Regions from separate parts of the Streptomyces sp. NPDC127108 genome, predicted to be linked through region 1. Evidence: riboswitches for the same ligand, from Rfam matches in the RefSeq annotation. Region 1 holds a riboswitch; each other region holds the start of a gene.
What was found. Region 1 has a riboswitch for cobalamin ahead of metE (5-methyltetrahydropteroyltriglutamate--homocysteine S-methyltransferase). Riboswitches for the same ligand answer to the same signal wherever they lie in the genome.
Positions count from the first base shown of each region.

Region 2: another riboswitch for cobalamin. It lies ahead of cobN (cobaltochelatase subunit CobN); the one in region 1 lies ahead of metE (5-methyltetrahydropteroyltriglutamate--homocysteine S-methyltransferase).
Region 3: another riboswitch for cobalamin. It lies ahead of ACFVHO_RS29465 (ribonucleoside-diphosphate reductase subunit alpha); the one in region 1 lies ahead of metE (5-methyltetrahydropteroyltriglutamate--homocysteine S-methyltransferase).
Region 4: another riboswitch for cobalamin. It lies ahead of ACFVHO_RS24480 (CoA-acylating methylmalonate-semialdehyde dehydrogenase); the one in region 1 lies ahead of metE (5-methyltetrahydropteroyltriglutamate--homocysteine S-methyltransferase).

Region 1 is NZ_JBHXTE010000086.1:608-7,645, reverse strand. Features, by position in the region: gene ACFVHO_RS39840 (MmgE/PrpD family protein) at 1-64, opposite strand, end outside; gene ACFVHO_RS39835 (short-chain fatty acyl-CoA regulator family protein) at 287-1,726, shown strand; gene ACFVHO_RS39830 (short-chain fatty acyl-CoA regulator family protein) at 1,731-3,149, opposite strand; gene aceA (isocitrate lyase) at 3,508-4,794, shown strand; cobalamin riboswitch at 4,903-5,123, shown strand; gene metE (5-methyltetrahydropteroyltriglutamate--homocysteine S-methyltransferase) at 5,285-7,038, shown strand, end outside.
Region 2 is NZ_JBHXTE010000015.1:37,494-44,531, forward strand. Features, by position in the region: gene cobN (cobaltochelatase subunit CobN) at 1-2,270, opposite strand, end outside; cobalamin riboswitch at 2,338-2,479, opposite strand; gene ACFVHO_RS14700 (precorrin-3B synthase) at 2,543-3,853, shown strand; gene ACFVHO_RS14705 (precorrin-8X methylmutase) at 3,917-4,543, shown strand; gene ACFVHO_RS14710 (precorrin-2 C(20)-methyltransferase) at 4,540-6,051, shown strand; gene ACFVHO_RS14715 (cobalt-precorrin-6A reductase) at 6,087-6,842, opposite strand; gene ACFVHO_RS14720 (cobalt-precorrin-5B (C(1))-methyltransferase) at 6,854-7,038, shown strand, end outside.
Region 3 is NZ_JBHXTE010000040.1:17,892-24,929, reverse strand. Features, by position in the region: gene mctP (monocarboxylate uptake permease MctP) at 1-239, shown strand, start outside; gene ACFVHO_RS29470 (hypothetical protein) at 347-997, shown strand; cobalamin riboswitch at 1,191-1,350, shown strand; gene ACFVHO_RS29465 (ribonucleoside-diphosphate reductase subunit alpha) at 1,481-3,913, shown strand; gene ACFVHO_RS29460 (ribonucleotide-diphosphate reductase subunit beta) at 3,913-4,953, shown strand; gene ACFVHO_RS29455 (hypothetical protein) at 4,866-5,159, opposite strand; gene ACFVHO_RS29450 (helix-turn-helix domain-containing protein) at 5,253-6,224, shown strand; gene ACFVHO_RS29445 (cytochrome P450) at 6,256-7,038, opposite strand, start outside.
Region 4 is NZ_JBHXTE010000029.1:43,949-50,986, reverse strand. Features, by position in the region: gene ACFVHO_RS24490 (CHAT domain-containing protein) at 1-582, shown strand, start outside; gene ACFVHO_RS24485 (protein kinase) at 640-2,238, opposite strand; cobalamin riboswitch at 2,410-2,589, shown strand; gene ACFVHO_RS24480 (CoA-acylating methylmalonate-semialdehyde dehydrogenase) at 2,801-4,300, shown strand; gene ACFVHO_RS24475 (acyl-CoA dehydrogenase family protein) at 4,306-5,454, shown strand; gene ACFVHO_RS24470 (enoyl-CoA hydratase/isomerase family protein) at 5,451-6,551, shown strand; gene mmsB (3-hydroxyisobutyrate dehydrogenase) at 6,548-7,038, shown strand, end outside.

The DNA of each region.
Region 1 (7,038 bases):
CCAACTGGTCCTCGCGGGGCAGCCGGTCGGCGCTGGGGTGGACGCGTACCTGATGGTCGATCACGGGACTCCTCGCGATGTGCGGCTGAGCGGACCGCCCCGACCCGGGGCGGTCTTGCCTTCCGCACCGATCATTCCCACCCGGAGGCCCGTGGGCGACGGCTCCAACCTGTGAAATCCGTACCGCCGGGGGCTGTGAAACTGCGAATTCTGCGAAAGATGCGGATGGTAACTTCGCAACGAAGGACCGATCGGGCGCCGCCCTCGGGGAAGGAGCGCAGCACTCATGGCACGGCCTCCCGCACGGAAGATCTACGCGCACGCCAAGCTGCGCAGGCTGCGCGCCGAGCGCGGCATGAACCAGGTCGAGCTGGCCCGCTCGCTCGGCATCTCGACGAGCTACCTCAACCAGATAGAGCACAGCCAGCGTCCGCTGACCGCCCCGGTCCTGCTGCGCATCGCCGAAGTGCTCGGCGTGGACCCCGAGTTCTTCTCGGAGGCGGCGGAGGAACGCCTCGCCACCGATCTGCGGGCCGCCCTCGGCGACGAGGCCACCGGTGTGTCCGCCGCCGCGGAGGAGGCCGTCGAGGTGGCCCGCGACCACCCCGAGGTGGCCCGCGCCCTGGTGGCCCTGCACCATCGCTACCGTGACGCCGCCGAGCAGGTCGCCGCCCTGGCCTCGGCCGACGCGCCCGGCGTCGCCCTGCCCCCGGCCGAACCGCACGACGAGGTGCGCGACTTCTTCTACGCCCACCACAACCACTTCGAACCGCTCGACAGCGCGGCGGAGAGCGCGGCGCGGGAGTGGGGTCTTGTGTCGGCCCACTCGGCCACCGACATCCTGGGGCGGCGTCTGGCCGACCGCCATCACGTCACGGTGGTGCGGGCGGCGCCCGAACGCGCGGCGGACGCCCGCCGCTTCGACGCGACGAGCCGCCTGCTGTTCCTGTCGCCCTGGCTGACCGAGGGCCAGCGCGCGTTCCAACTGGCGACGCAGATCGCCCTGTTGGAGTACGGGCCGCTGCTCGACACGCTGGTCGGCGCGGCCGGGCCGACCTCCGCGCAGGCCGCGGCACTGACCCGGATCGGCCTCGCGAACTACTTCGCCGGTGCCCTGCTCATGCCGTACACGGCCTTCCTCGCCGCCGCCGAGGAGCTGCGCTACGACATCGAGCTGCTCCAGGCGCGGTTCGGCGTCGGCTTCGAGACGGTCTGCCACCGCCTCAGTACCCTCCAGCGTTCCGGGCGGCGCGGGGTGCCCTTCTCGTTCCTGCGCGTGGACCGCGCCGGGAACGTCTCCAAGCGGCAGTCCGCCACCGACTTCCACTTCTCCCGGCTCGGCGGCACCTGCCCGCTGTGGACGGTGTACGAGGCGTTCTCCGCCCCCGGCCGGATCCTCACCCAGGTCGCCGAAATGCCCGACGGCAAGCGCTACTTCTGGGTGGCCCGCACGGTCACCCGGGGCGGCGCGGGACACCATGCGCCGCGCGCCGAGTTCGCCGTCGCCCTGGGCTGCGAACTGCGCCACGCGCACCGCCTCGTCTACGCCGAGGGCGTCGCACTCGACGACCCGCGCGCGGCGACCCCCATCGGCCTGGGCTGCCGCCTCTGCGAACGCCGCGACTGCGCGCAGCGGGCCCGCCCCCCGGCCGGCGGGCGCCTGGCGGTCGATCCCGACCGGCGGACGTACGTGCCGTATCCGGTGGAGTCGTCGGGCGGCGCCTGACCCGTCAGTCGAGGCCCTGGCGCGCCCTGACCACCGGGTAGGGCACGAAGGTGCTGCTGTTCTCGTCGATCGCCAGGCTCCGGTCCAGCGGGGGGACGGCCCGTTGGGGGCAGTCGGTGCGTTCGCAGAGGCGGCAGCCCATGCCGATGGGGACGGCGGCCGAGGTGTTGTCGAGGTCGAGGCCGTCGGAGTAGACGAGGCGGGAGGCATGGCGGATCTCGCAGCCGAGGCCGATGGCGAAGGTCTTGCCGGGTTCGCCCCAGCCGCCGCGGTGCCGGGTGAGCGCGCGGGCGGTCCACAGGTAGCGCTGCCCGTCCGGCATGGCGGCGACCTGGACGTGGATGCGGCCGGGCGCGGCGAACGCCTCGTACACGTTCCACAGCGGGCAGGTGCCGCCCGCGCGGGAGAAGTGGAACGCGGTGGCGGACTGGCGTTTGGACATGTTGCCCGCCCGGTCGACCCGGACGAAGGAGAAGGGCACGCCGCGCAGCCGGGGCCGCTGCAGGGTGCTGAGGCGGTGGCAGATCGTCTCGTAGCCGAGCCCGAAGTGGTCGCAGAGCCGCTCGATGTCGTAGCGGAACTCCTCCGCGGCGGCGTGGAAGCGGCGGTAGGGCAGGATCAGCGCGGCGGCGAAGTAGTTGGCGATGCCGATGCGGGCCAGCGGCCAGGCCGCGGAGTCCGGCGCGAAGTCCTCCGAGGCGAGGGCGGAGACCTGGTCCGTGTGTTCCAGGAGCGCGAGCTGGGTGGCCATGCGGAACGCCTGCTGGCCGGGGCGGAGGCGGCCGGAGAGGTGCAGGACGCGGGCTGCCGGGTCGTAGTGGTGCAGGAGCTCGTCGGAGTCCGCGGCGAGGCGCACGCCGTGGCGTTCGCCGAGCCGTGCGGACAGGGCACGGACGACCTCGCCGGGGCGGATGCCTATCTCCTCCGCGAACTGCTCGGCGGCGAGGTCGACGTCGTGCAGGTAGTTCTGGCGCCGGTAGAAGAACTCGCGGATCTCCTCGTGGGCGGAGCGCGGCTGCGCCACCGGTCCCGGCCCCCGGCCCTCCGCCGCTTCGGCGAGCTGCTCGGTGAGGCGCTGGTTGCGGCGGCCGAGGTCCACCAGGAGCGTGGCCACGGCGGGCATGCGGGAGGCGAGGTCCGAGAGGTCGGACGCCGACACCTGGCCGGTGGAGACCTCGCCGGTGAGGGCGTCCCGCAGGTCGGCGACCAGCCTGCTCGTGTCGCGTTCGGAGAAGAAGCCCGGGTCGACGCCGAACGCCTCGGTCAGGCGCAGCAGGACCGGCACGGTGAGCGGGCGGGAGTCGTGCTCCATCTGGTTCAGATAGCTCGGCGAGATGGCGAGGGTCCTGGCCAGGTCGGCCTGGCTCATACGGCGTTCCTCGCGCAGCCTTCGCAGTCGCGCTCCGGCGTACGTCTTGCTCACTCGTGGCTCCCGTCCGGCCCGTCGGTCATGCCCGCGATCGTAGTCACGCGAACCCTCCCCACGGGCCTTAACAGAGTTGGCAGAACCGCCGGAGAAGATTCGCAGAAGTTGGCACCCCTCCTCGGTTGCTGGCACTGAGTGCCGATGCCACAGTCGAACTGCGGCTCGCCGGACTCCGTCGGGCGAAGCGGAACCGGGGCACCAACTCATGCCCTGACGTCGGAGATCCCGGCCCACTCCGCCCGACTCGGCAGCATTGCTCACCTGTCCACCTACGGATCCGGCGGGCCGCACCTCAGATAGGTCAGGCACTCAGTGCCAGATGTTCGCACAGTTCACGAATCTCCGGGAGACGGTCATGGCACAGGCAGGGACGACGACGGCGACGGCCGAGGAGCTCGCGCGGCGGTGGGCGACCGACCCGCGGTGGCAGGGGATCGAGCGCACCTACAGCGCCGCGGACGTCGTGCGGCTCTCCGGCAGCGTCCGCGAGGAGCACACCCTGGCCCGGCGCGGCGCCGAGCGGCTCTGGCGCCAACTGCACGACCTCGACTACGTGCACGCCCTCGGCGCGCTGACCGGCGGGCAGGCGGTGCAGCAGGTCAAGGCGGGGCTGCAGGCGATCTACCTGTCCGGCTGGCAGGTGGCCGCCGACGCCAACCAGGCCGGGCACACCTACCCCGACCAGTCGCTCTATCCGGCCAACTCCGTTCCGCAGGTGGTCCGTCGGATCAACAACGCGCTGCTGCGCGCCGACCAGATCGCCACCAGCGAGGGCGACTCCGCCGTGGACTGGCTGGCCCCGATCGTGGCCGACGCGGAGGCCGGGTTCGGCGGCCCGCTGAACGCCTTCGAGCTGACCAAGGCGATGATCGCGGCGGGCGCGGCCGGCATCCACTACGAGGACCAGCTCGCCTCGGAGAAGAAGTGCGGCCACCTCGGCGGCAAGGTCCTCGTCCCCACCGCCCAGCACGTCCGCACCCTCAACGCGGCCCGCCTGGCGGCCGACATCGCCGATGTGCCGACCCTGATCGTCGCCCGCACCGACGCGCTCGCCGCCAACCTCCTCACCAGCGACGTCGACGAGCGCGACGCCGAGTTCGTGACCGGCGAGCGGACCGCCGAGGGCTTCTACCGCGTCCGGGCCGGCATGGCCCCCGTCATCGCGCGCGGACTCGCCTACGCCCCGTACGCCGACCTCATCTGGGTCGAGACCGGCACCCCCGACCTCGCCCAGGCCCGCGAGTTCGCCGAGGCGATCCACGCCGAGCACCCCGACCAGATGCTGGCCTACAACTGCTCGCCGTCCTTCAACTGGAAGGCCGCGCTCGACGACGACCAGATCGCCAAGTTCCAGCGCGAACTGGGCGCCATGGGCTACAAGTTCCAGTTCATCACCCTGGCCGGATTCCACTCCCTCAACCACGGCATGTTCGACCTCGCCCGCGGCTACGCCGACCACGGCATGACCGCGTACGTGGACCTCCAGGAGAAGGAGTTCGCCGCCCAGGAGCACGGCTTCACCGCCGTCAAGCACCAGCGCGAGGTCGGCACCGGCTACTTCGACCTCGTGTCCACCGCGGTCAACCCGGCCTCCTCCACCACCGCCCTGGCCGGCTCCACCGAGGAGGAGCAGTTCCACTAGGGTCCGCCGGGCCGGGCCGTTCGGGCGCACGCCCAAACGGCCCCCGCCCGTGTCTCATCTCACGTTCCGGAATGTGAACACCGCTGCCCAGGAGCGCGTCCACCCTCTAACCTGACGCGTGCAGCTGGTTCGCCCTGTCCGCCAGGCAGGCGCGTCGTAAGAGGGAACCCGGTGGGAATCCGGGACTGCCCCGCAGCGGTGAGCGGGAACGACCGCCGTCACACGCACTGGGTCCGATGAACGGGGCCTGGGAAGCGACGGCCAGTAGGTGTCTGCCCCGGCAGACGTGCCCGCGAGTCCGAAGACCTGCCCGTTGCCCGTACGCGACCGATCGCGTGCGGACATCCCGGTGACCTCGTGGGCGGGTCGGCGTACATACCAGACGGAACACCCTGCCAGTGGCGTGCGTGGTGTCCGTCTCGTTCGTCATCCCTTCGCGTCCGTGTCCCGTCCCGGGATTCTCAGGAGTCATCTCGCGAAGGAGATTTCCGTGACAGCGAAGTCCGCAGCCGCGGCAGCACGGGCCACCGTGTACGGCTACCCCCGTCAGGGCGCAGGCCGTGAACTCAAGAAGGCGATCGAGGGGTACTGGAAGGGCCGCGTCACCGCCGACGCCCTCCGGGAGACCGCGAAGGAGCTGCGCCGCTCCACCTGGCAGCGCCTGGCGGCGGCCGGTGTCCACGAGGTGCCGACCGGTGACTTCTCGTACTACGACCACGTCCTGGACACCAGTGTCATGGTCGGCGCCGTCCCCCGGCGGCACCGCTCCGCCGTCGCCGCCGACCCCCTCGACGGCTACTTCGCCATGGCCCGCGGCACCCAGGACGTCGCGCCGCTCGAGATGACCAAGTGGTTCGACACCAACTACCACTACCTGGTGCCGGAGCTCGGCCCCGACACCGTCTTCAGCGCCGACTCCACCCAGCAGGTCGCCGAGCTCAAGGAGGCCCTCGCGCTCGGCCTCGCCGCCCGCCCGGTCCTCGTCGGCCCCGTCACATATCTGCTGCTCGCCAAGCCCGCGCCCGGCGTGGCCGCGGACTTCGAGCCGCTGACGCTCCTCGACCGGCTCCTTCCCGTGTACGCCGAGGTCCTCGCGGACCTGCGCGCGGCCGGCGCCGAGTGGGTGCAGCTCGACGAGCCCGCCCTGGTCCAGGACCGCACCCCGGCCGACCTCAACGCCGCCGAGCGCGCCTACCGCGACCTCGGCGCCCTCACCGACCGGCCGAAGCTGCTCGTCGCCTCCTACTTCGACCGGCTCGGCGACGCCCTGCCGGTCCTGGCGAAGGCCCCGATCGACGGCCTCGCCCTGGACTTCACCGACGCGGCCGCCGCCAACCTCGACGCGCTCGCCGCGGTGGGCGGACTGCCCGGCAAGCGCCTCGTCGCCGGTGTCGTCAACGGCCGCAACATCTGGATCAACGACCTGGAGAAGTCCCTGGCCACCCTGGGGACGCTCCTGGGCCTCGCCGACCGGGTCGACGTCGCCGCCTCCTGCTCGCTCCTGCACGTCCCGATCGACGCGGCGGCCGAGCGGGACATCGACCCGCAGATCCTGCGCTGGCTCGCGTTCGCCCAGCAGAAGACCGGCGAGATCGTCACCCTGGCCAAGGGCCTCGCGCAGGGCACCGACACCATCGCCGCCGAACTCGCCGCCAACCGGGCCGACCTGGCCTCCCGCGCCGGTTCCGCGATCACCCACGACCCGGCCGTCCGGGCCAGGGCCGCGGCCGTCACCGACGCCGACGGCCGCCGCTCGCAGCCGTACACCGCGCGGGCCGACGCCCAGCGCGCCCACCTCGGCCTGCCGCTGCTTCCCACGACCACCATCGGCTCGTTCCCGCAGACCACGGAGCTGCGCACGGCCCGCGCCGACCTGCGCGCGGGGCGCATCGACACCGCCGGGTACGAACAGCGCATCGAGAACGAGATCCGCGAGGTCATCTCCTTCCAGGAGAAGACCGGCATCGACGTCCTGGTGCACGGCGAGCCCGAACGCAACGACATGGTGCAGTACTTCGCCGAGCAGCTCACCGGCTATCTGGCCACCCAGCACGGATGGGTCCAGTCCTACGGCACCCGCTACGTCCGCCCGCCGGTCCTCGCCGGTGACATCTCCCGCCCCGAGCCGATGACGGTGCGCTGGACGTCGTACGCCAACTCCCTGACGGAGCGCCCGGTCAAGGGCATGCTCACCGGGCCCGTCACCATGCTCGCCTGGTCCTTCGTCCGCGACGACCAGCCGCT
Region 2 (7,038 bases), on a different contig from region 1:
TCGAGGATGTCGGCCACGGCCCGCGGGTGCCCGTGGGCCACCTTCGCCACGGCATCCAGGTCCCAGTCGGCGTCCTCCATCGCCTGGACCAGCGCGCGGGCCTGCTCCTCGACCGCGTCGGCGCTGGTGCGGGTGGCCGCCGACTCGTCCAGGCCCAGCGCCTCGCGCAGGCCGGGCAGGGAGGCCGTGCCGCCCCAGATCTGGCGGGCGCGCAGGATGGCGAGGACCAGGTTCACACGGTCGGCGCCGGACGGGGCGCCGCCGAGGACGTGCAGGCCGTCGCGGATCTGGGCGTCCTTGATCTCACAGAGCCAGCCGTCGAGATGCATGATGAACTCGTCGAAGCCCTCGTCCTCGGGACGGTCCTCGATCCCCAGGTCGTGGTCGAGCTTGGCCGCCTGGATCAGGGTCCAGATCTGGGCGCGGATCGCCGGGAGCTTCGCCGGGTCCATCGCGGCGATCTGGGCGTGCTCGTCGAGGAGTTGTTCGAGGCGCGCGATGTCGCCGTAGCTGTCGGCGCGGGCCATCGGCGGTACGAGATGGTCCACGAGGGTGGCGTGGACGCGGCGCTTGGCCTGTGTGCCCTCGCCCGGGTCGTTGACCAGGAACGGGTAGATCAGCGGCAGATCGCCGAGGGCCGCGTCGGGGCCACAGGCGGCGGAGAGCCCCGCGTTCTTGCCGGGCAGCCACTCCAGATTGCCGTGCTTGCCGAGGTGGATCATCGCGTCGGCGCCGAAGCCGTTGTCGTCGGCGGAGGCGGCGATCCAGCGGTACGCGGCCAAGTAGTGGTGCGAGGGCGGCAGATCGGGGTCGTGGTAGATCGCGATCGGGTTCTCGCCGAAGCCCCGCGGCGGCTGGATGAGGATGAGCAGGTTCCCGCGGCGCAGGGCGGCCAGGACGATGTCGCCCTCCGGGTTGCGGGAGCGATCGACGAACATCTCGCCGGGCGCGGCACCCCAGTGCTCCTCGACGGACGCGCGGAGCTCGGCGGGAAGCGTGGCGTACCAGCGGCGGTAGTCGGCCGCCGGGATCCGGACCGGGTTCCGGGCCAGCTGCTCCTCGGTGAGCCACTCCTGGTCGTGGCCGCCCGCCTCGATCAGGGCGCGGATCAGTTCGTCGCCGTCACCGGACACGAGGCCGGGCACCTCCTCGGTGCCGAAGTCGTAGCCCTCGCCCTGGAGTCGGCGCAGCAGCGCCACGGCGCTGGCGGGGGTGTCGAGGCCGACCGCGTTGCCGATCCGGGAGTGCTTCGTCGGATACGCGGACAGGACCAGCGCGATCCGCTTGTCGGCGGCCGGGATGTGGCGCAGCCGCGCGTGCCGTACGGCGACGCCCGCCACGCGCGCCGCGCGCTCGTCGTCGGCGACGTAGGCGGGAAGTCCGTCCTCGTCGATCTCCTTGAACGAGAACGGCACGGTGATCAGACGGCCGTCGAACTCGGGGACCGCGATCTGGCTGGCGGCGTCCAGCGGGGAGACGCCCTCGTCGTTGCCTTCCCAGTCGGTGCGCGAGCTGGTGAGGCAGAGGGCCTGGAGGATGGGTACGTCGAGGCCGCTGAGGGCTCCGGCGTCCCAGGACTCGTCGTCGCCGCCCGCCGAGGCCTCGGCGGGCCGCGTGCCGCCTGCCGCGAGGACCGTGGTCACGATGGCGTCGGCGGCGCCCAGCGCGTCGACGAGTTCGGGTTCGGGGGTGCGCAGCGAGGCGACGTACAGCGGCAGCGGGCGGGCGCCCGCGTCCTCGATCGCGCGGCACAGGGACTCGATGAACGCGGTGTTGCCGCTCATGTGGTGGGCGCGGTAGTAGAGCACCGCGACGGTCGGTCCCTCGACCTGACGGCCGGTACGCTCCAGCGGTCCCCAGGACGGTGCGGGAGCGGGCGGTTCGAAGCCGTGGCCGGTGAGCAGGACGGTGTCGGAGAGGAACCTGGCCAGTTGCTCCAGGTTGCCGGGGCCGCCGTGCGCCAGATAGGCGTGGGCCTCGGCGGCGATGCCGATGGGGACGGTCGACGCTGCCATCAGCTGGGCGTCGGGGGCCTGTTCGCCGGTGAGGACGACGACGGGGCGCCCGGTCGCGAGGACTTGGTCGAGGCCGTCCTGCCAGGCGCGCACACCGCCGAGGAGACGCACGACGACCAGGTCGGCGCCGTCGAGGAGTTGCGGAAGGTCCTGCAGCGGAAGCCGGGAGGGGTTCGCGTAGCGGTAGGCGACCGGCCCGCTTGCGGCACGGGCGCTGAGCAGGTCGGTGTCGGACGTCGACAGGAGCACGATCATGCGGCGTCGGGCCTTCCTCGGGGTGTCCACGCCCCGGGTGGTGTCGCAGTGGGTCTCCCCTGCTCGAACGAGGCCGAGGGTGCGGGGAAGGGAGTTCCTGACTCGCCCTGCCGGTACGACCGGGCTCACAGTGGCGGGACCGCGCCGGAATCACACCGGGCTTCCTCCCCTTGTCGCCGTCTTTGGCGACCACGGGCCGTACGGCCCGTCGGTAGGCATAGTAAGGGGCACCTGGCTGCCAGGGGCCTACGGACCTGTGGTGACGGGTCGCTATGCTCGCCGCCATGCTCCCATCGGCCATCCCGCCCCCAGTCCCGGGGGACGCGTCTGCCCGGGACCGCGGTGATGCCTGCCCCGGAACGCTGCGGCTGCACCGGGCGGACGACGGGGCACTGGCACGTGTCCGGGTACCCGGCGGTGTGCTCACCGTGGCGCAGGCGGACGCCCTCCAGGAGGCGGCCGGGCGGCTGGGGGACGGTGAGCTGCATCTCACTTCGCGCGGCAACGTCCAGCTCCGCGGCCTTGGTCCGGACTGCGGGGGCGAACTGGCCCGGCTCCTTGGCGATTCCGGGCTGTTGCCCTCGGCACGTCACGAGCGGGCCCGGAACATCGTGGCCTCCCCTCTGTCCGGGCTCGACGGCCGGGGGGAGAGGGACATCCGTGGCTGGCTGCTCGCCCTGGACCGACTGCTGTGCGACAGCGACGCGGCCGCCGGGCTGTCCGGCCGGTTCCTGTTCGCGCTCGACGACGGCCGCGGCGACGTGGACGCGCTCGGCGCCGACGTGACCCTGCTGGCACGCGGCGACGATCACGCGCTCCTGCGGATCGGTGCCGCAAAGGGCGCGGTTCTGATCCCTGGCGCGCAAGCGCCACAAGCCGCCCTGAGCGCCGCCGAGACCTTCCTGGAGGAGGCAGCCGACTCGGGCGCCTGGCGGGTGGCGGACCTGCCCGGCGACGCCGACTCCCTCCTCGGCACGGTCGTCGGACGCCTGCGGCAGGCCGGGCTCGACACCACCGTGACCGCGGGCCCGGCCCGCCCACAGGGCTCGGGCGCTCCCGCCCTCGGCGTGGTGTCCGGCCCGCCGGACGAGGCCGCGCTGTCCGTCGGGCTGCCCTTGGGACGCGTCAGCACGGCACAGTGGCAGACCCTGACGGCCACCGCTCGCCACCAGGGAAGCGGCGAGCTGCGGCTGACCCCGTGGCGCGGGGTCGTCGTCCCCGGAGTCGGGCAACGGCAGGCCGCGGACCTCCTGGACGCGCTGTGCGCCGTCGGCCTGATCGGCGGCCCCTACTCGCCCTGGACCGGCGTGGGAGCCTGTATCGGCCGGCCCGGCTGTGGGCGGTCGCTGGCCGATGTGCGGGCCGAGGCGACGGCCGCGTTGGGTGCCGTGGGGGCGCTGCCCGTGTACTGGTCCGGGTGCGAGCGCCGGTGCGGGCACCCCCGCGGTGAGTGGGTCGACGTGGTCGCCACTCCCGACGGGCACCGGATCTCCCTCACGCGGGACGGGGAACGCCACGGCCCGGTGGACGTCCCGGGTGGCTCCCGCGCACTGGCCGCCGCGGTGGCCACGGCCCGCCGCTGACACCGTATGAACGACATCGCGACACCTGACTGTTCCATGCCCTATCAAGAGAGCGAACGCACCGTGCACGAGTACGAGAAGGACGGACCGGCGATCTACCGCCAGTCCTTCGCCACGATCCGCGCGGAGGCGGACCTGGCGGACCTGCCCGCCGACGTGAGTCAGGTCGCGGTCCGGATGATCCACGCCTGCGGCATGGTCGACCTCGTACGCGACCTCGCTTTCACGCCGGACGTGGTGGCCCGTGCCCGCGAGGCACTGCGCGCGGGCGCACCCATCCTGTGCGACGTGGCCATGGTCGCCAGCGGCGTCACCCGCAAGCGGCTGCCCGCGGACAACGACGTGGTGTGCACGCTGTCCGACCCGACGGTGCCCGCCCTCGCGGCCGAGCTCGGCACCACCCGCAGCGCCGCCGCCCTCGAACTGTGGCGCGACCGGATGGAGGGTGCGGTCGTCGCCGTCGGCAACGCGCCCACCGCCCTGTTCCGCCTGCTCGAAATGATCGAGGAGGGCGCCCCGCGTCCCGCCGCCGTCATCGGCGTACCGGTCGGATTCGTCGGTGCCGCGGAGTCCAAGGACGCCCTGGCCGCGCACCCGTCCGGCCTGGAGCATCTGATCGTGCGGGGCCGCAGGGGCGGAAGCGCCATCGCGGCGGCCGCCCTCAACGCGATCGCCAGTGAGGAAGAGTGAGCGTGAGCGAGCACAAGACGGGTCGCCTGTACGGGGTCGGGCTCGGCCCCGGCGATCCGAGCCTGATGACCCTGCGCGCGGTGGAGATCATCGCCGAGGCCGACGTCGTCGCCTATCACAGCGCCCGGCACGGACGGTCCATCGCGCGGTCCATCGCGGCGAAGCACATCCGCGCCGACCACATCGAAGAGGCCCTGGTCTACCCCGTCACGACGGAGACCACGGACCACCCCGGCGGCTACCGGGGCGCCATGGAGGACTTCTACGCCGAGGCGGCCGCCCGCCTGGCCGCGCACCTCGACGCCGGCCGCACGGTCGCGGTACTGGCCGAGGGCGACCCGCTCTTCTACGGCTCGTACATGCACATGCACAAGCGCCTCGCCGATCGCTACCGCACCGAAGTGGTCCCCGGAGTCACCTCCGTCAGCGCCGCGGCCGCCCGGCTCGGCACCCCGCTCGCCGAGGGCGAGGAGGTGCTGACCATCCTGCCCGGCACCCTGCCTGAGGAGGAGCTGACCGCTCGCCTCGCCGCCACCGACGCCGCCGTGGTGATGAAGCTGGGCCGTACCTTCCCCTCGGTGCGCCGTGCCTTCGACGCGTCCGGACGGCTGCCCGAGGCCCACTACGTCGAGCGCGCCACCATGACCGGCGAGCGCGTCGACGAGCTGGCCGCGGTCGACGCCGGTTCCGTGCCGTACTTCGCGGTCGCGGTCCTGCCCAGCAGGATCGGCGCACCGCGGCCCGAACGCGCCCCGGACACCGGCGAGGTGGCCGTGGTCGGCACCGGACCCGCCGGGCCGCTGTGGCTCACGCCCGAGACGCGCGGGGTGCTGGCCGCCGCCGACGACCTGGTCGGCTACACCACCTACCTGGACCGGGTGCCGGTCCGCCCGGGGCAGGTGCGCCACGGCTCCGACAACAAGGTCGAGTCGGAGCGCGCCGAGTTCGCCCTGGACCTGGCCCGGCGCGGCCGACGCGTCGCCGTGGTCTCCGGCGGCGATCCGGGCGTCTTCGCCATGGCGACGGCCGTCCTGGAGGTGGCGTCGCAGGAGGAGTACGCGGACCTGCCGGTGCGGGTGCTGCCCGGGGTGACCGCGGCCAACGCGGCCGCCGCCCGCGCGGGCGCGCCGCTGGGCCACGACTACGCCGCGATATCGCTCTCGGACCGGCTCAAGCCGTGGGAGGTCATCGCGGAACGGCTGCGGGCGGCCGCCTCGGCGGACCTGGTGCTCGCGCTGTACAACCCCGGTTCCCGCAGCCGGACCTGGCAGGTCGGCAAGGCTCGCGAAGTGCTTCTGGAGCACCGCGCGCCGGACACTCCGGTGGTGTTGGCCCGTGATGTCGGCGGCCCGGCCGAGAGCGTACGCACCGTGCGGCTCATCGATCTCGATCCGGCCGAGGTCGACATGCGCACGATCCTGCTCGTCGGGTCCTCCCGGACCCGCTGGGAGCAGCGGGGCGACGGACGGCAGATCGTGTGGACGCCCCGCCACTACCGGCAGGACTGAGCCGGGGGCGGTCTTCGACTACCCCTGCCGGTCGACTACCCCTGCAGGTCGAAGCGTTCGCGCAGCCAGGTGACGGCCAGACCGGGGGTGGCGACCACCGCGACTCCCTCCGGAACCGGTGGTCGGCGCACCACGACGACCGGGATCCGCGCCTCGCGGGCGGCCGCGAGTTTGGGCGCGGTGGCGGCACCGCCGCTGTCCTTCGTGACGACGACGTCGATGCGGTGGCGGCGGATCAGCTCGCGCTCCCCGTCGAGGGTGAACGGGCCGCGGTCGAGCAGGACCCGCATCCGCACGGGGTGCGGGGACTCCGGGGCGTCCACCGAACGCGTCAGGAACCACAGGTCGTCGAGGCCCGCGAAGGCGGCGAGACCCATGCGTCCCGTGGTGAGGAAGACGCGCCGCCCCAGTCCGGGCAAGGCAAGGGCCGCTTCGGTCAGGGAGCCGACCGGGTGCCAGTCGTCGCCGTCGCCGGGCGCCCAGCCCGGTCGGCGCAGTGCCAGCAGGGGAACATGGGCGGCGGCGGCAGCGGCGGCCGCGTTGAAACTGATCGTCCCGGCGAAAGGATGGGTGGCGTCGATGAGCGCGTCCACCTGGTGCGTCCGCAGCCATGCCGCCAGCCCGTCGGCCCCGCCGAAGCCGCCGACGCGGATCTCACCCGGCGGCAGTCTCGGACTGGCCACGCGCCCCGCGAGCGAGCTGGTGACCCGGGCCCGCGCGGGCAGCTCCGCCACGAGCAGTTCGGCGAGGCGGCGGGCCTCCGTGGTTCCGCCCAGTACGAGCACGTGCATGAGGTCCATCCATGAGTGAGGCGAAGGGCGGGCGCAGCGCCCAACTCAAGCACACCGGTCTGCGGCCCGGCTGGACGACCGGTGCCTGCGCGACCGCGGCGGCCACGGCCGCCTACACGGCCCTGCTCAGCGGCGACTTCCCCGATCCGGTGACCATCGCCCTGCCCAAGGGACAGACACCGGCCTTCGCCCTGGC
Region 3 (7,038 bases), on a different contig from region 1:
CGCCGACGCAGAAGCACTTCGGCGGCTCGTCCAAGGAGATCCCGGGCATCGGTGAGATCGGCTACATCGGCCTGACGGCCTTCGTCCTGAACGTCGTCGTGACCGTCGTCCTCACCTTCGTCCTGAAGGCCGTGGGCGCCCCCGACGGCGTCGACGAGACGTCCCCGGAGGACTACACCGCGGACGCCGGCGACAAGGGCGTGGCGGTGGAACTGCCGAAGGTGGGCGCCGGGCACTGACGTCCCGGGCTCCCGCCCACCCTGGAGGCCGCCGCGTTCCGTTCGGGACGCGGCGGCCTTCGCCGTGCCGCCTCCGGCCCCGAACCGGCGTACGAAAGAATGGGCCCATGCCGCGCCCTCGCCTCCTGCTCCCCGCCGCCCTGCTGCTGCTCGCGCCCCTGGCCCTCACCGGCTGCGGCTCCGAGCACCCGGGCTCCGCCGCCGGATCGACGCCCTCCCGCGCCGAGCTGGAGGACCGCGCCCGCGCCGCCCAGACCCGGACGGCGCACGTGTACGTGACCGAGGCCGACGGGTTCACACTGGCGGAGCAGTCCGTGGGCGTCCTCGGGGACGACGGCTTCCAGGCGGTGTACGTGGCGAAGGAGGGGGGCGCACAGATCAAGGTCGGCGTGGAGCGGGGCACCGTCGACGACAAGTCCTGCCGAGGCCTCTACCCGCCCGCGAAGCGCTGCGAGAAGGACGGCAAGGGCTGGTACCGCACGCCGGGCCCCGGCTCGTCCGGCAGCACCGACGCGTCCGGCTCCTGGCACGAGTACGCCCGCTCCGAGCACGGCCTGCGCATCCAGCTCTCCGCCGACCCCGGCCTCGTGGACCGCGACACCCTGCGCGCCGCCGCCGAGAAGGCCCATCGCGCGGACGCGGCCGAGCTGGACGCCGTACTGCCGAAGAAGACCTCCCCCGCCGCGCCGGTGGAGCGCGGCGACATCCCACGCGACGGCGACGGCGCACCCCAGGACCCGCCGGGCGCGGGCGGCTGAACGGCGCCGCAGTGACGGCCGAGCGGGGCCTGGGCGGCCTCTGAGCGGGGCCTCGGCCACCTCCGAGCGGGCCCCGGGCGGCAACCGGACGCGCCCTTGGAATGCCACGCCCCGCCCCCGAGTTGAGGTTCAGGGCGCCCCGTCCCGCGACAACGCCGCTACCCTCCGACACAACATCTAGGGGTGGCACCGAAAGCCAGCACAAGATGTATGCTCGTCCTCGCTGTCGCCGCAGGGGAATCCGGTGCAAGTCCGGAACTGTCCCGCAACGGTGTACTGGTACGCATTTGTGCGCTCGCGCCCGCAACATGCGCCGGTGAGTCCGACGACCTGCCGACAGCGCACCTGGACCGTCCGGTCCCGGTGCCAGAGACGTCCGGGCCTCGCGGAATGGGTTGGTGGACGCGGAGTCGCCCCTGCGCGGGCGCGTCCGTGCCGTCCCGCCCCCTCGAAGGCCCAGAGCCGAGCGAGGGAGAGCACCACGTGACCATCGCGCCCGCCGAACCCGCGTCAGCGCAGGCCCAGAAGTCGGCGCAGGCCGGCAAGCAGGCCGAGGCCGAGCAGGCCGCGCAGACCACCGACGGACCGGGGACCGCCCTGCTGCGCGTCCTGACCGACCTCACCGCCGACCTCCCCGACGCCGACCCCGGCCGGGTCGCCGCCGCCGCGCTGCGCGGCCGCTCGGCCAAGGCCGACGAGGTGGAGCTGCGGGAGCTGGCGACCGAGGCGGCCGCCGGGCTCATCTCCGAGGACCCCGCGTACTCCCAGCTCGCGGCCCGGCTCCTGACCATCGGTATCCGCGAGGAAGCCGCCTCGCAGGGCGTCACGTCGTTCTCCCAGTCCGTCGCCGTCGGCCACCGCGAGGGCCTGATCGCGGACCGCACCGCCGAGTTCACCACCCTGCACGCGGAAGCCCTCGACGGCCTCGTGGACGCCGCGCTCGCCGACGGCGCCGACCGCCGCTTCGGCTACTTCGGCCTGCGCACCCTGCACAGCCGCTACCTGCTCCGGCACCCGATCACCCGCAAGGTCGTCGAGACCCCGCAGCACTTCATGCTGCGCGTGGCCGCCGGTCTCGCCGAGGACGCCTCCGAGCGCGCCCTGGACGAGGTCGCCGCGCTCTACCGCCTGATGAGCCGTCTGGACTACCTGCCGTCCTCGCCGACGCTCTTCAACTCCGGCACCCGGCACCCGCAGATGTCGTCCTGCTACCTCCTCGACTCGCCGCTCGACGAGCTGGACTCCATCTACGACCGCTACCACCAGGTCGCGCGGCTCTCCAAGCACGCCGGCGGCATCGGGCTCTCGTACTCCCGCATCCGCTCGCGCGGCTCCCTGATCCGCGGCACCAACGGGCACTCCAACGGCATCGTGCCGTTCCTGAAGACGCTCGACGCCTCCGTCGCCGCCGTGAACCAGGGCGGCCGCCGCAAGGGCGCCGCCGCGGTCTACCTGGAGACCTGGCACTCCGACATCGAGGAGTTCCTGGAGCTGCGGGACAACACCGGCGAGGACGCCCGGCGCACCCACAACCTGAACCTGGCGCACTGGATCCCCGACGAGTTCATGCGCCGCGTGGCCGCCGACCAGGCGTGGTCGCTGTTCTCCCCCGCCGACGTGCCCGAGCTCGTCGACCTGTGGGGCGAGGAGTTCGACGCCGCGTACAAGAAGGCGGAGGCGGCCGGTCTCGCGCAGAAGACCATCCCCGCCCGTGAGCTGTACGGCCGCATGATGCGCACCCTCGCGCAGACCGGCAACGGCTGGATGACCTTCAAGGACACCGCCAACCGCACCGCCAACCAGACCGCCGAGCCGGGCCACACCGTCCACTCCTCCAACCTCTGCACGGAGATCCTGGAGGTCACGGACGACGGTGAGACGGCCGTGTGCAACCTGGGTTCGGTGAACCTGGGCGCGTTCGTCGACACGGCGAGCGGCGACATCGACTGGGAGCGGCTCGACGCCACCGTGCGCACGGCCGTCACCTTCCTCGACCGCGTCGTGGACATCAACTTCTACCCGACCGAGCAGGCCGGGCGCTCCAACGCCAAGTGGCGGCCCGTGGGCCTGGGCGCGATGGGCCTCCAGGACGTCTTCTTCCAGCTGAAGCTGCCGTTCGACTCGCCCGAGGCGCGCGCCCTCTCCACCCGGATCGCCGAGCGCATCATGCTCGCTTCGTACGAGGCGTCCGCCGACCTCGCCGAGAGGAACGGCCCGCTCCCCGCCTGGGAGAAGACCCGCACCGCGCGCGGCGTCCTGCACCCCGACCACTACGACGTCGAGCTGACCTGGCCCGACCGGTGGGCGGCGCTGCGGGAACGTATCGGCGAGACGGGCATGCGCAACTCGCTCCTTCTCGCCATCGCGCCGACCGCCACCATCGCGTCCATCGCGGGCGTGTACGAGTGCATCGAGCCGCAGGTCTCCAACCTCTTCAAGCGCGAGACCCTGTCCGGTGAGTTCCTCCAGGTCAACTCCTACCTGGTGCAGGAGCTGAAGCGGCTCGGCGTGTGGGACGCGCAGACCCGGGAGGCGCTGCGCGAGTCCAACGGCTCGGTGCAGGGCTTCACCTGGGTTCCCCAGGACGTCCGCGACCTGTACCGCACGGCCTGGGAGATCCCCCAGCGCGGCCTCATCGACATGGCCGCCGACCGCACGCCGTTCCTGGACCAGGCGCAGTCCCTGAACCTGTTCCTGGAGACGCCCACCATCGGCAAGCTCTCCTCGATGTACGCCTACGCCTGGCAGCGCGGTCTGAAGACCACGTACTACCTGCGCTCGCGCCCGGCGACGCGCATCGCCCGCGCGGCGTCCGGCCAGGCCGCCGCCGCTGCCCCCGTCCCCCAGCAGGTGACCGACCCCGAGGCGATCGCCTGCTCCCTGGAAAACCCCGAGTCCTGCGAGGCCTGCCAGTAATGTCCCAGTCCGCGAACCACACCACCACGACGACTGGTGAGAAGAACCTGCTCGACCCGGGCTTCGAGCTGACGCTCCGCCCCATGCGCTACCCGGACTTCTACGAGCGCTACCGCGACGCGATCAAGAACACCTGGACCGTCGAGGAGGTCGACCTCCACTCGGACGTGGCCGACCTGGCCAAGCTCACGCCCGAGGAGCAGCACCTGATCGGCCGTCTGGTCGCGTTCTTCGCGACCGGCGACTCGATCGTGGCGAACAACCTCGTGCTCACGCTGTACAAGCACATCAACTCCCCCGAGGCGCGGCTCTACCTGAGCCGGCAGCTGTTCGAGGAGGCCGTGCACGTCCAGTTCTATCTGACGCTGCTCGACACCTATCTCCCCGACCCGGACGACCGCGCCGCCGCCTTCGCGGCCGTGGAGAACATCCCGTCCATCCGGGAGAAGGCCGAGTTCTGCTTCAAGTGGATGGACTCGGTGGAGAAGCTGGACCGCCTGGAGTCCCAGGCCGACCGGCGCCGGTTCGTGCTGAACCTGATCTGCTTCGCGGCGTGCATCGAGGGCCTGTTCTTCTACGGTGCCTTCGCGTACGTCTACTGGCTGCGCAGCCGCGGTCTGCTGCACGGCCTCGCGACCGGCACCAACTGGGTGTTCCGCGACGAGACGATGCACATGAGCTTCGCCTTCGAGGTCGTGGACACCGTCCGCAAGGAGGAGCCGGAGCTGTTCGACGACCAGCTGCAGCAGCAGGTCACGGACATGCTGAAGGAGGCGGTCGACGCCGAGCTGCAGTTCGCGCGCGACCTGTGCGGTGACGGCCTGCCCGGCATGAACACCGAGTCGATGCGCGAGTACCTGCAGTGCGTCGCCGACCAGCGCCTCCAGCGCCTCGGCTTCGCGCCGGTCTACGGCTCCGAGAACCCGTTCTCGTTCATGGAGCTGCAGGGCGTTCAGGAACTGACCAACTTCTTCGAGCGGCGCCCGTCGGCGTACCAGGTCGCCGTGGAGGGTTCGGTCTCCTTCGACGACGAGTTCTGAGTCAGGTCCTGAACCGGACCCCGGGTCGGGCTCCGCACCGGGTCCTGGGCCGGGCTCCGGCTTGAGAGCTGTTGCTGCCCTCGCTCGGCCTCGCGCAGCTGGCGGTCGATCCGCCGGTCGTGCGCGTGGCCGATCAGCGAGGGCAGCGCCATGAGCAGGAAGACTCCGAGGACGGCCAGCGTGTTGAGTGCGTCGTGTGCGTTCATGACATCCACTCTCGCGCCGGCCGTCCTCCGTCGGCAGTGGCAGGACTGTCGCACAACCTCGATTTCCTGCCAGCCCTACGGCACACTGGCAGGATGCTGAACAACGTGGCCGCCGTCGTGCTCGACGGTGTGCATCCCTTCGAGCTCGGCGTCGTGTGCGAGGTGTTCGGCCTCGACCGCAGCGACGAGGGGCTGCCGGTGTACGACTTCGCGGTCGCCTCCGCCGAGGGCCCCGTGCTCTCCACCCACGCCGGGTACTCGATCACCACCGCGCACGGCCTGGACCGCCTCGAAGAGGCCGACCTCATCACCATCCCGGCCGGCGACTCCTACGTGACCAGACAGTTCCCGCCCGACCTGCTCGAAGCGCTGCGCCGCGCCGCCGACCGGGGCACCCGGGTGCTGAGCGTCTGCACGGGCGTCTTCGTGCTCGGCGCCGCCGGACTGCTCGACGGGCGGCGGTGCGCCGTGCACTGGCGGCACGCCGAGGAGCTCAAGCGGCGCCATCCGCGCGCGATCGTCGAACCGGACGTGCTGTACGTCGACGCGGACCCGGTCATCACCTCCGCGGGCACCGCCGCGGGCATCGACGCCTGCCTGCACCTCGTCCGCAGGGAGAACGGCATGGAGGTCGCCAACGCCATCGCGCGCCGGATGATCGTCCCGCCGCACCGCGACGGCGGCCAGGCCCAGTACATCGAGCGGCCGCTGCCCCGCACCCGCTGCGACACCGTCGGCGAGGTGCTCGCGTGGATGGAGCGCCACCTCGACCGGGAGCTGACCGTCGACCAGCTCGCCGCCCGCGCCCATATGTCGCCGCGTACGTTCGCGCGTCGCTTCCAGCAGGAGACGGGCACGACGCCCTACCGCTGGTTGCTGCGGCAACGCCTGCTTCACGCCCAGGAGTTGCTGGAGGCGACGGACGAGACGGTGGACGCGATCGCGGGCCGCGCCGGCTTCGGGAACGCGGCCGCGCTGCGCCATCAGTTCGTCCGCGCGCTCGGCACGACACCCAACGCCTACCGCCGTACGTTCCGCGGGCCCGAGGCCGACTCGGCCGCCTGACGACGGGGGCGAGTCGGCCGCGGGCCCCGGGTCAGCGCCGTTCGGCGCGCAGGACCAGCTTCTTCGGGTGCAGTGTGATGCCCACCTTGGTGGCCGTGTCGGTCGCCCCGACCGGGCTGAGCCGCCACTTCGGCAGGACGGTGGCCAGGATCAGGGTCAGCTCCGCCAGGCTGAAGTGATCCCCGGGGCACTTACGGTTGCCGACGCTGAACGGCATCATCGCGAACTCCGGCACGCTCGCGGCGCGTTCCGGATTCCAGCGGTCCGGGTCGAACTCCAGATGCCGCTCGAACGAACGCGGATCGCGCTGCATCGCGTACACGCTGTAGACGATGTCGGCGTCGGCCGGAATCCGATAGCCGCCGAGAGCGGTCTCGGCCACCGAGCGGCGCGTGAAAATCCACGCGGCCGGACGTATACGCATCGCTTCCGTGACGACATTGCGGGTGTGCGGCAGCTCCTTGAGATCGGCGAAGGCCACCGGACGTCCCGACGTCACGGAATTTACTTCTTCAACCAACCGCCTTTCCTGCTCCGGGTGTTCGGTGAGCAGATGGAACGTCCACGCCAGCGTGGACGCGACATTCTCCGCACCCGCGACCACCAGCGAGACCACATGGTCGTGGATCTCCTGATCGGCGAGCGGCTCCCCGGATTCGTCGCGTGCTCCGAGCAATTCGGCCAGTAGGTCCTGTTCCTGGCCGGTGCCGAGGGCGCGGCGTTCGGCGATGATCTCGTCGACGAGCGCGTGCAGATCGGCGAGCGCACGCTCGAAGCGCCGGTTGGCGGGGGTCGGCACGCGGTAGAGCGGGCC
Region 4 (7,038 bases), on a different contig from region 1:
CTGTTCGCGTCCTGGGGCGAGGCGAGCTGCGCGGTGGGGGACGAGGCCACCGTCGACTGGGTGCTCTCGCACCTCGCCGAGGCCTCGTACCTGCACCTGAGCTGTCACGGGAGCGCCGGGTTCGAGGGCGGCTCGCTCGCGCTCGCCGACGGCAGGCTCGACATGGACGCGCTCGTCCGGCACCAACTGCCCGGCTGCCGCCTTACGGTGGCCAGCGCCTGCCAGTCCGGCCACTACGCGATCCTCGACGCCCCCGACGAGTTCCTCGGCCTCCCGGCCGGGTTCCTCCAGGCGGGGGCGGCCTGCGCGGTGACCAGCCTGTGGCTCGTGGACGACCTCGCGACCGCCGTGCTGATGACCCGGTTCTACGAACGCCTCGCAAGCAGCGAGGCCCCGGTGCCGGCGCTTCGCCGTGCGCGCCGCTGGCTGCGTCGGCTGACGTGGGACGACCTCACCCGGTACACGGACTCCCACCCCCATCTGGCGGCCCTGATCGAGCCCTACGCCGCGCGGGCGGAGGGCGGCGAGCGCCCCTTCGCGTCCGCCGTGCACTGGGGCGCGTTCACGGCATGGGGGTCCTGAGGGGCGGACCGGCCACGGGAGTCCTGAGGGATTGGCGAAGCCGGAGCGCGCGGACGGTCAGAGGCGCCGCGTCGGCCCGTACGGATCGAGGGTGTAGTCGACGACCCGGTCGCCGGGGGACTGCGGGGCTCTGACCTGCATGAGCGTGTAGCGTCCTCCGGTCAGGCCGGTGAGGATCACCGTCGCCGGGTACGCGGCCTCCCGGCCGTTCGCGCACGTGGGCTCGCAGACGCGCTCCCACCCCTGGCCGGTGCCGCGAGCGGTGGGCTCGCCCCAGTCCGACCACTTCAGCTTCTTCAGCCCGATCCCGCCGTCGCCGCACGCCAGGACGAACATGGCGGGTCTGGACAGCGGCTTGCCCCCACAGGTGACGATCGCCGCGGGGCGCGTGCTGGGCCGGGCCTCGGCCGTCGTCGGCACCCGGGGCGAGGGCTCGGCGGCCTCCGAGGGTTCGGGGGCGGGCGGCGTGGCCGATGCCCCGGCCGATTGCCGAGGCCGCTCCGAGGCCGGGACGGTGGCCGACTCCTGGACCGTGGGGGTGGCTCGCGGCGGCCGGGAAGTGGTGTCCGTGTCGCTGTCGCCCCCGGGGTCGAAGAGGAGGGTGACGAGGACGGCCCCCACGGTCGCCGCGACGAGCGCTCCCACGGCGAGCGGCCACTTCCGGGGGGACGGGGCGGAATCGGACGGCGGGGCGGGGTGCCCCGGACCGGCCGGGGACTCCGTCGCGGGGGCCGCGGCCTCCTGTTCGGCTTCCCTGCGGGCCAGCTCCTCCCGGAGCCGGGCGATCTCGGCCTGTTGCGCGGCGATCAGCTCGTGCACTTCCAGGGGCCAGGGGCGCGCCGCCGGGGTGAGCTGCCCGAGGCCGTCGAGGAGCTGGGCCGGGGTCGGCCGGTCGTTCGGGTCCTTGGCCAGGCAGCGGGCGACGACGGGGCGGATCCTGGCCGGGAGCCCGCTGAGGTCGGGCTCCGTGTGCACCACGTTGTACAGGGTCTGCGGGACGGAGGGGCCGACGAACGGGCAGGTGCCCGTGCAGGCCATGACCAGCACCGTGCCCAGGGAGAACACATCGCCGGCCGGGCCGGGCGGCAGCCCCTCGGCCTGCTCCGGGGACATGAAGCCGGGGGAGCCGACCAGCCAGCCCGAACGGGTGAGTTCCGTGGTGCCCTCGCCGTCGGTCGCCCGCGCGACGCCGAAGTCGATGACCCGCGGGCCGTCGTCGGCGAGGAGCACGTTGGACGGTTTGAGGTCCCGGTGCACCAGGCCCGCCCGGTGGATGTCGCGCAGGGCGGAGGCCAGCCCCACGGCCATGCGCAGCACTGCCTCCTCCGGCAGGGTGCCGACGGCCGTCACCGCTTCCTGGAGGGAGGGGCCCGGCACGAACTCCGACGTCAGCCACGGTTCCGGCGCGTCGGCGTCGGCGTCGATCACCGCCGAGGTGTACGCCCCGGACACCTTGCGGGAGGCGTCCACCTCGCGGCGGAACCGGGCCCGGAAACCGTCGTCCTCGACGAGTTCCTGGTGCACCTGCTTCAGCGCCACGAGGGTGCCGTCCGGCGCGCTGCCGAGCAGTACGCGTCCCATACCGCCCCGGCCCAGCTCCGCGATGGTCCGGTACTGCCCGACTTCCTCCGGGTCCGTCGTTCCCAGTCGTTCCACTGTGTCCCCCGCATCCGAGTCCCGTGGCAGGAACGAGTCTGCGCGTGTCATGTACACGAAACAAGGGGGCGCGTCGGCGGGTCGCGCGCGGAGGTGGCGGACCGTCAGATGATGACGGAACCCTGCCGGTCGCGCAGTCGGGTGTGGACTTACTAGGACGTCCAAGTATATGTTCGTGGACAAGCCCGCGGTGCAGGGAAGCCGGTGTGAATCCGGCACGGTCCCGCCACTGTGACCGGGGAGTGCGTTCTCGCGTGAGACAACGCCACTGACGGAGAAGTCCGTTGGGAAGGCGGGAGAACGGGCGCTGATCCGGGAGTCAGGATACCGGCCGTGGGGTGTTCCGTGTTGTCCACGAGGATGGAGCAGACACGCATGGCCCCGGTGTGCACCCACGACCCTGGTGATCCGGCGATGCGAGCGACAACCCCCGCTGTCTGACGGCCCCCGGCCGTTCGCGTCCCCTTCTTCCGTCCGTCGATCCGGCATGCCCGCGCACGCCGCCGACGGCCGGTCGGACGCGCCCGTCCCCGGATCCCACCTGACGAAAGAGCAGGCCCCCATGGTCCGTGAACTGACCCACTTCATCGGCGGCAAGCACATCCCGGGAACATCGGGCGCGCTGGCCGACGTGTACGACCCGAACACCGGCGAGATACAGGCCCGCGTCCCGCTCGCGAACCGCGCGGAGACCGAGGCGGCCATCACCGACGCGGCCGAGGCGCAGCGCGAGTGGGGCGAGTGGAACCCGCAGCGCCGCGCCCGCGTCCTGCTGCGGTTCCTGCGGATCGTCGAGGGCGAACGCGAGTCGCTGGCCCGGATGTTGTCGGCCGAGCACGGCAAGACCGTCGCCGACGCGCACGGCGACCTCCAGCGCGGCCTCGAGGTCGTGGAGTTCGCCGCGGGCATCCCGCACCTGCTCAAGGGCGAGTTCACCGACAACGCCGGGACCGGCATCGACGTGCACTCGCTGCGCCGCCCCATCGGCGTCGTCGCGGGCATCACGCCGTTCAACTTCCCCGCGATGATCCCCCTGTGGAAGGCCGCGCCCGCCATCGCCTGCGGCAACTCCTTCATCCTCAAGCCGTCCGAGCGCGACCCGTCCGTGCCGTTGCGCCTCGCCGAGCTCTTCCTCGAGGCGGGCCTGCCGCCGGGCGTCCTGAACGTCGTCAACGGCGGCAAGGAATCCGTCGACACCCTCCTGGAGGACCCGCGCGTCGAGGCGCTCGGCTTCGTCGGCTCCACGCCGATCGCCGCGCACATCTACGCCACCGCCGCCGCCCACGGCAAGCGCGCCCAGTGCTTCGGCGGCGCCAAGAACCACATGATCGTGATGCCGGACGCGGACCTCGACCAGGCCGTGGACGCGCTGATCGGCGCCGGTTACGGCTCGGCGGGCGAGCGCTGCATGGCGATCTCCGTGGCCGTGCCGGTCGGCGAGGCCACCGCCGACGCCCTGGTGGCCCGCCTCAAGGACCGCATCGGCGCGCTGCGGATCGGCCGCTCCGACGACCCCGAGGCCGACTTCGGCCCCCTGGTGAGCCGCGACGCCCTCGACCGCGTCCGCTCCTACGTCGACCTCGGCGTCGAGGAGGGCGCCGAACTCGTCGTCGACGGCCGGGACTTCAAGCTGCCCGGGCACGAGGGCGGCTTCTTCGCGGGCGCCTCGCTCTTCGACCGCGTCACCCCGGACATGCGGATCTACCAGGAGGAGATCTTCGGCCCGGTCCTGTCCGTCGTCCGCGCCGCCGACTACGAGGAAGCGCTGCGGCTGCCCACCGAGCACCCCTACGGCAACGGCGTCGCGCTCTTCACCCGCGACGGCGACACCGCCCGCGACTTCACCCGCCGCGTCGACACCGGCATGGTCGGCGTCAACGTCCCCATCCCGGTACCCGTCGCGTACCACACCTTCGGCGGCTGGAAGCGCTCCGGCTTCGGCGACCTCAACCAGCACGGACCGGACTCCATCCGCTTCTACACCCGCACCAAGACCGTCACCTCGCGCTGGCCCTCCGGGGCCAAGGAGGGCGCGAGCTTCACCATCCCGACGATGGGGTGACCGCCGTGACCAGCTCACTGCTCACCGAGGACCAGCTCGCCATCGTCGAGACCACCCTCGACTTCGCCCAGGAGCACCTCGCCCCGCACGCCCTCTCCTGGGACCAGGAGAAGCACTTCCCGGTGGAGGTGCTGCGCAAGGCCGCGGACCTCGGGCTCGGCGGGATGTACGTCGCCGAGGACGCGGGCGGCTCCGGGCTCACCCGCGCCGACGGCGTCCTCGTCTTCGAGGCCCTCGCCTCCGGCTGCCCGTCCATCGCGGGCTACCTCTCCATCCACAACATGGTCGCCTGGATGATCGACCGGTACGGCGACGAGTCCCAACGCGCCCGCTGGCTCGGGTCGTTGACGTCTATGGACTGGCTCGGCAGCTACTGCCTCACCGAGCCCGGCGCGGGCTCCGACGCCGCCGCGCTCAGCACCCGCGCCGAACGCGACGGCGACACCTACGTCCTGAACGGCGTCAAGCAGTTCATCTCCGGCGCCGGTGCCTCGCACGTGTACATCGTGATGGCCCGCACGGGCGACAGCGGTCCCGGCGGCGTCTCCGCCTTCGTCGTCGAGCGCGACGACGAAGGCCTGTCCTTCGGCCCGAACGAACAGAAGATGGGCTGGAACGCCCAGCCCACCCGGCAGGTGATCCTCGACGGGGTGCGGCTGTCCGCCGACCGGCTGCTCGGCGGCGAGGGCAACGGCTTCCGCATCGCCATGAACGGCCTCAACGGCGGCCGCCTCGGCATCGCCGCCTGCTCGCTCGGCGGCGCCCGCAGCGCCCTCGACCGCAGCCTCGGCTACCTCGCCGACCGCGAGGCGTTCGGAGCCCGGCTCCTGGACGCCCAGGCGCTCCAGTTCAAGCTCGCCGACATGGCGACCGAGCTGACCGCGGCCCGCGCCCTGGTCCGCCAGGCCGCCCAGGCCCTCGACGCGGGCGACCCGCAGGCGCCCCAACTGTGCGCCATGGCCAAGCAGTTCGCCACCGACACCGGCCACTCGGTCGCCGACCGTGCCCTGCAACTGCACGGCGGCTACGGCTACCTGACCGAGTACGGCATCGAGAAGCTCGTGCGCGACCTGCGCGTCCACCGCATCCTGGAAGGAACCAACGAGATCATGCGCCTGATCGTCGCCCGCGGCCTGACGGGGGCGCTGCGATGACGCCCGCCGACGCCGCCCCGGCCCCGGCGCCCGCCGACGACTCCGTGCTGCTGCGCACCGAGGGCCGCGCCGCGTACATCGTCCTCAACCGGCCCAAGGCCCTGAACGCCCTCACCCACGCCATGGTCCGCCGCATCGACCAGGCCCTCGCCGCCTGGGAGCACGACCCGGCCGTCGAGACCGTCGTGCTCACCGGCGCGGGGGAGCGCGGCCTCTGCGCGGGCGGCGACATCCGCGCCATCTACGACGACGCCCGCACCGGCGGCAGCGCCTCCGCGGACTTCTGGCGCGACGAGTACCACCTCAACGCCCGCATCGCGCGCTACCCCAAGCCGTACGTCGCCGTGATGGACGGCATCGTCATGGGCGGCGGCGTCGGCGTCTCCGCGCACGGCGGCGTCCGCGTCGTCACCGAGCGCTCCCGCATCGCCATGCCCGAGACGGGCATCGGCTTCGTCCCCGACGTCGGCGGCACCTACCTGCTCGGCCTCGCCCCCGGTGAACTCGGCACCCACCTGGCCCTGACCGGCCAGCAACTGGGCGCCCGCGACGCGCTCCTGTGCGGGCTCGCCGACCACTTCGTCCCCTCCGACCTGCTGCCGCGCCTCGTCGCGGACCTCGCGTCCGATCCGGTGCGCGAGGTCCTCGCCCGGTACGTCGCCGAAGCGCCGCCGGGCGTCCTCGGCGACCAGCGCGCGTGGATCGACGCCTGCTACCCGGCACACGGCGTCGAGGAGATCGTCGACCGGCTGCAGAACCACGGCGCGCAGGCCGCCAAGGAGGCCGCCGAGACCCTGCACGGCAAGTCGCCGACCGCCCTGAAGGTCACGCTCTCCTCGCTGCGCCGGGCCCGGCAGCTCGGCCCGCTGGAGCGGGTCCTCGAACAGGAGTACCGCGTATCGTGCGCGGCCCTCGCCTCCGCCGACCTCGTGGAGGGCATCCGCGCCCAGGTCGTCGACAAGGACCGCGACCCCCGCTGGTCCCCGGCCACCCTCGCCGACGTCACCGACGACGACGTGGCCCGCTACTTCGCCCCGCTCGGCGCGCGCGAACTCGCCCTCGCCGCCGACCGCTCCCCGCAGGAGGTGCCCTGGTGAGCCCCGTCATCGCCTTCGTCGGCCTCGGCCACATGGGCGGCCCGATGGCCGCCAACCTGGTCAAGGCCGGATACCGGGTCGTGGGCCACGACCTGGTCCCGGACGCCGTGGACGCCGCTGTCGCCGCGGGCGTCGAGGCCGCGCCCTCGGCCGTCGCGGCGGCCGCCGACGCGGACGTCGTGCTCACCATGCTGCCCGCGGGCCGCCACGTCCTCGCCCTCTACCAGGACGAAGGACTGCTCGCGGCCGCCCGGCCCGGCACCCTCTTCGTCGACTGCTCCACCATCGACGTCGCCGACGCGCGGGCCGCCCACGAGGCGGCCGCCGCGGCCGGGCACCTCGCCGTGGACGCACCCGTCTCCGGTGGCGTCATGGGCGCCGAGGCGGGCACGCTCACCTTCATGGTCGGTGGTGACGAGGCCGCGTTCGCGCGGGCCGAGCCGCTGCTCGCCGAGATGGGCAAGAAGGCCGTGCACTGCGGCGCGGC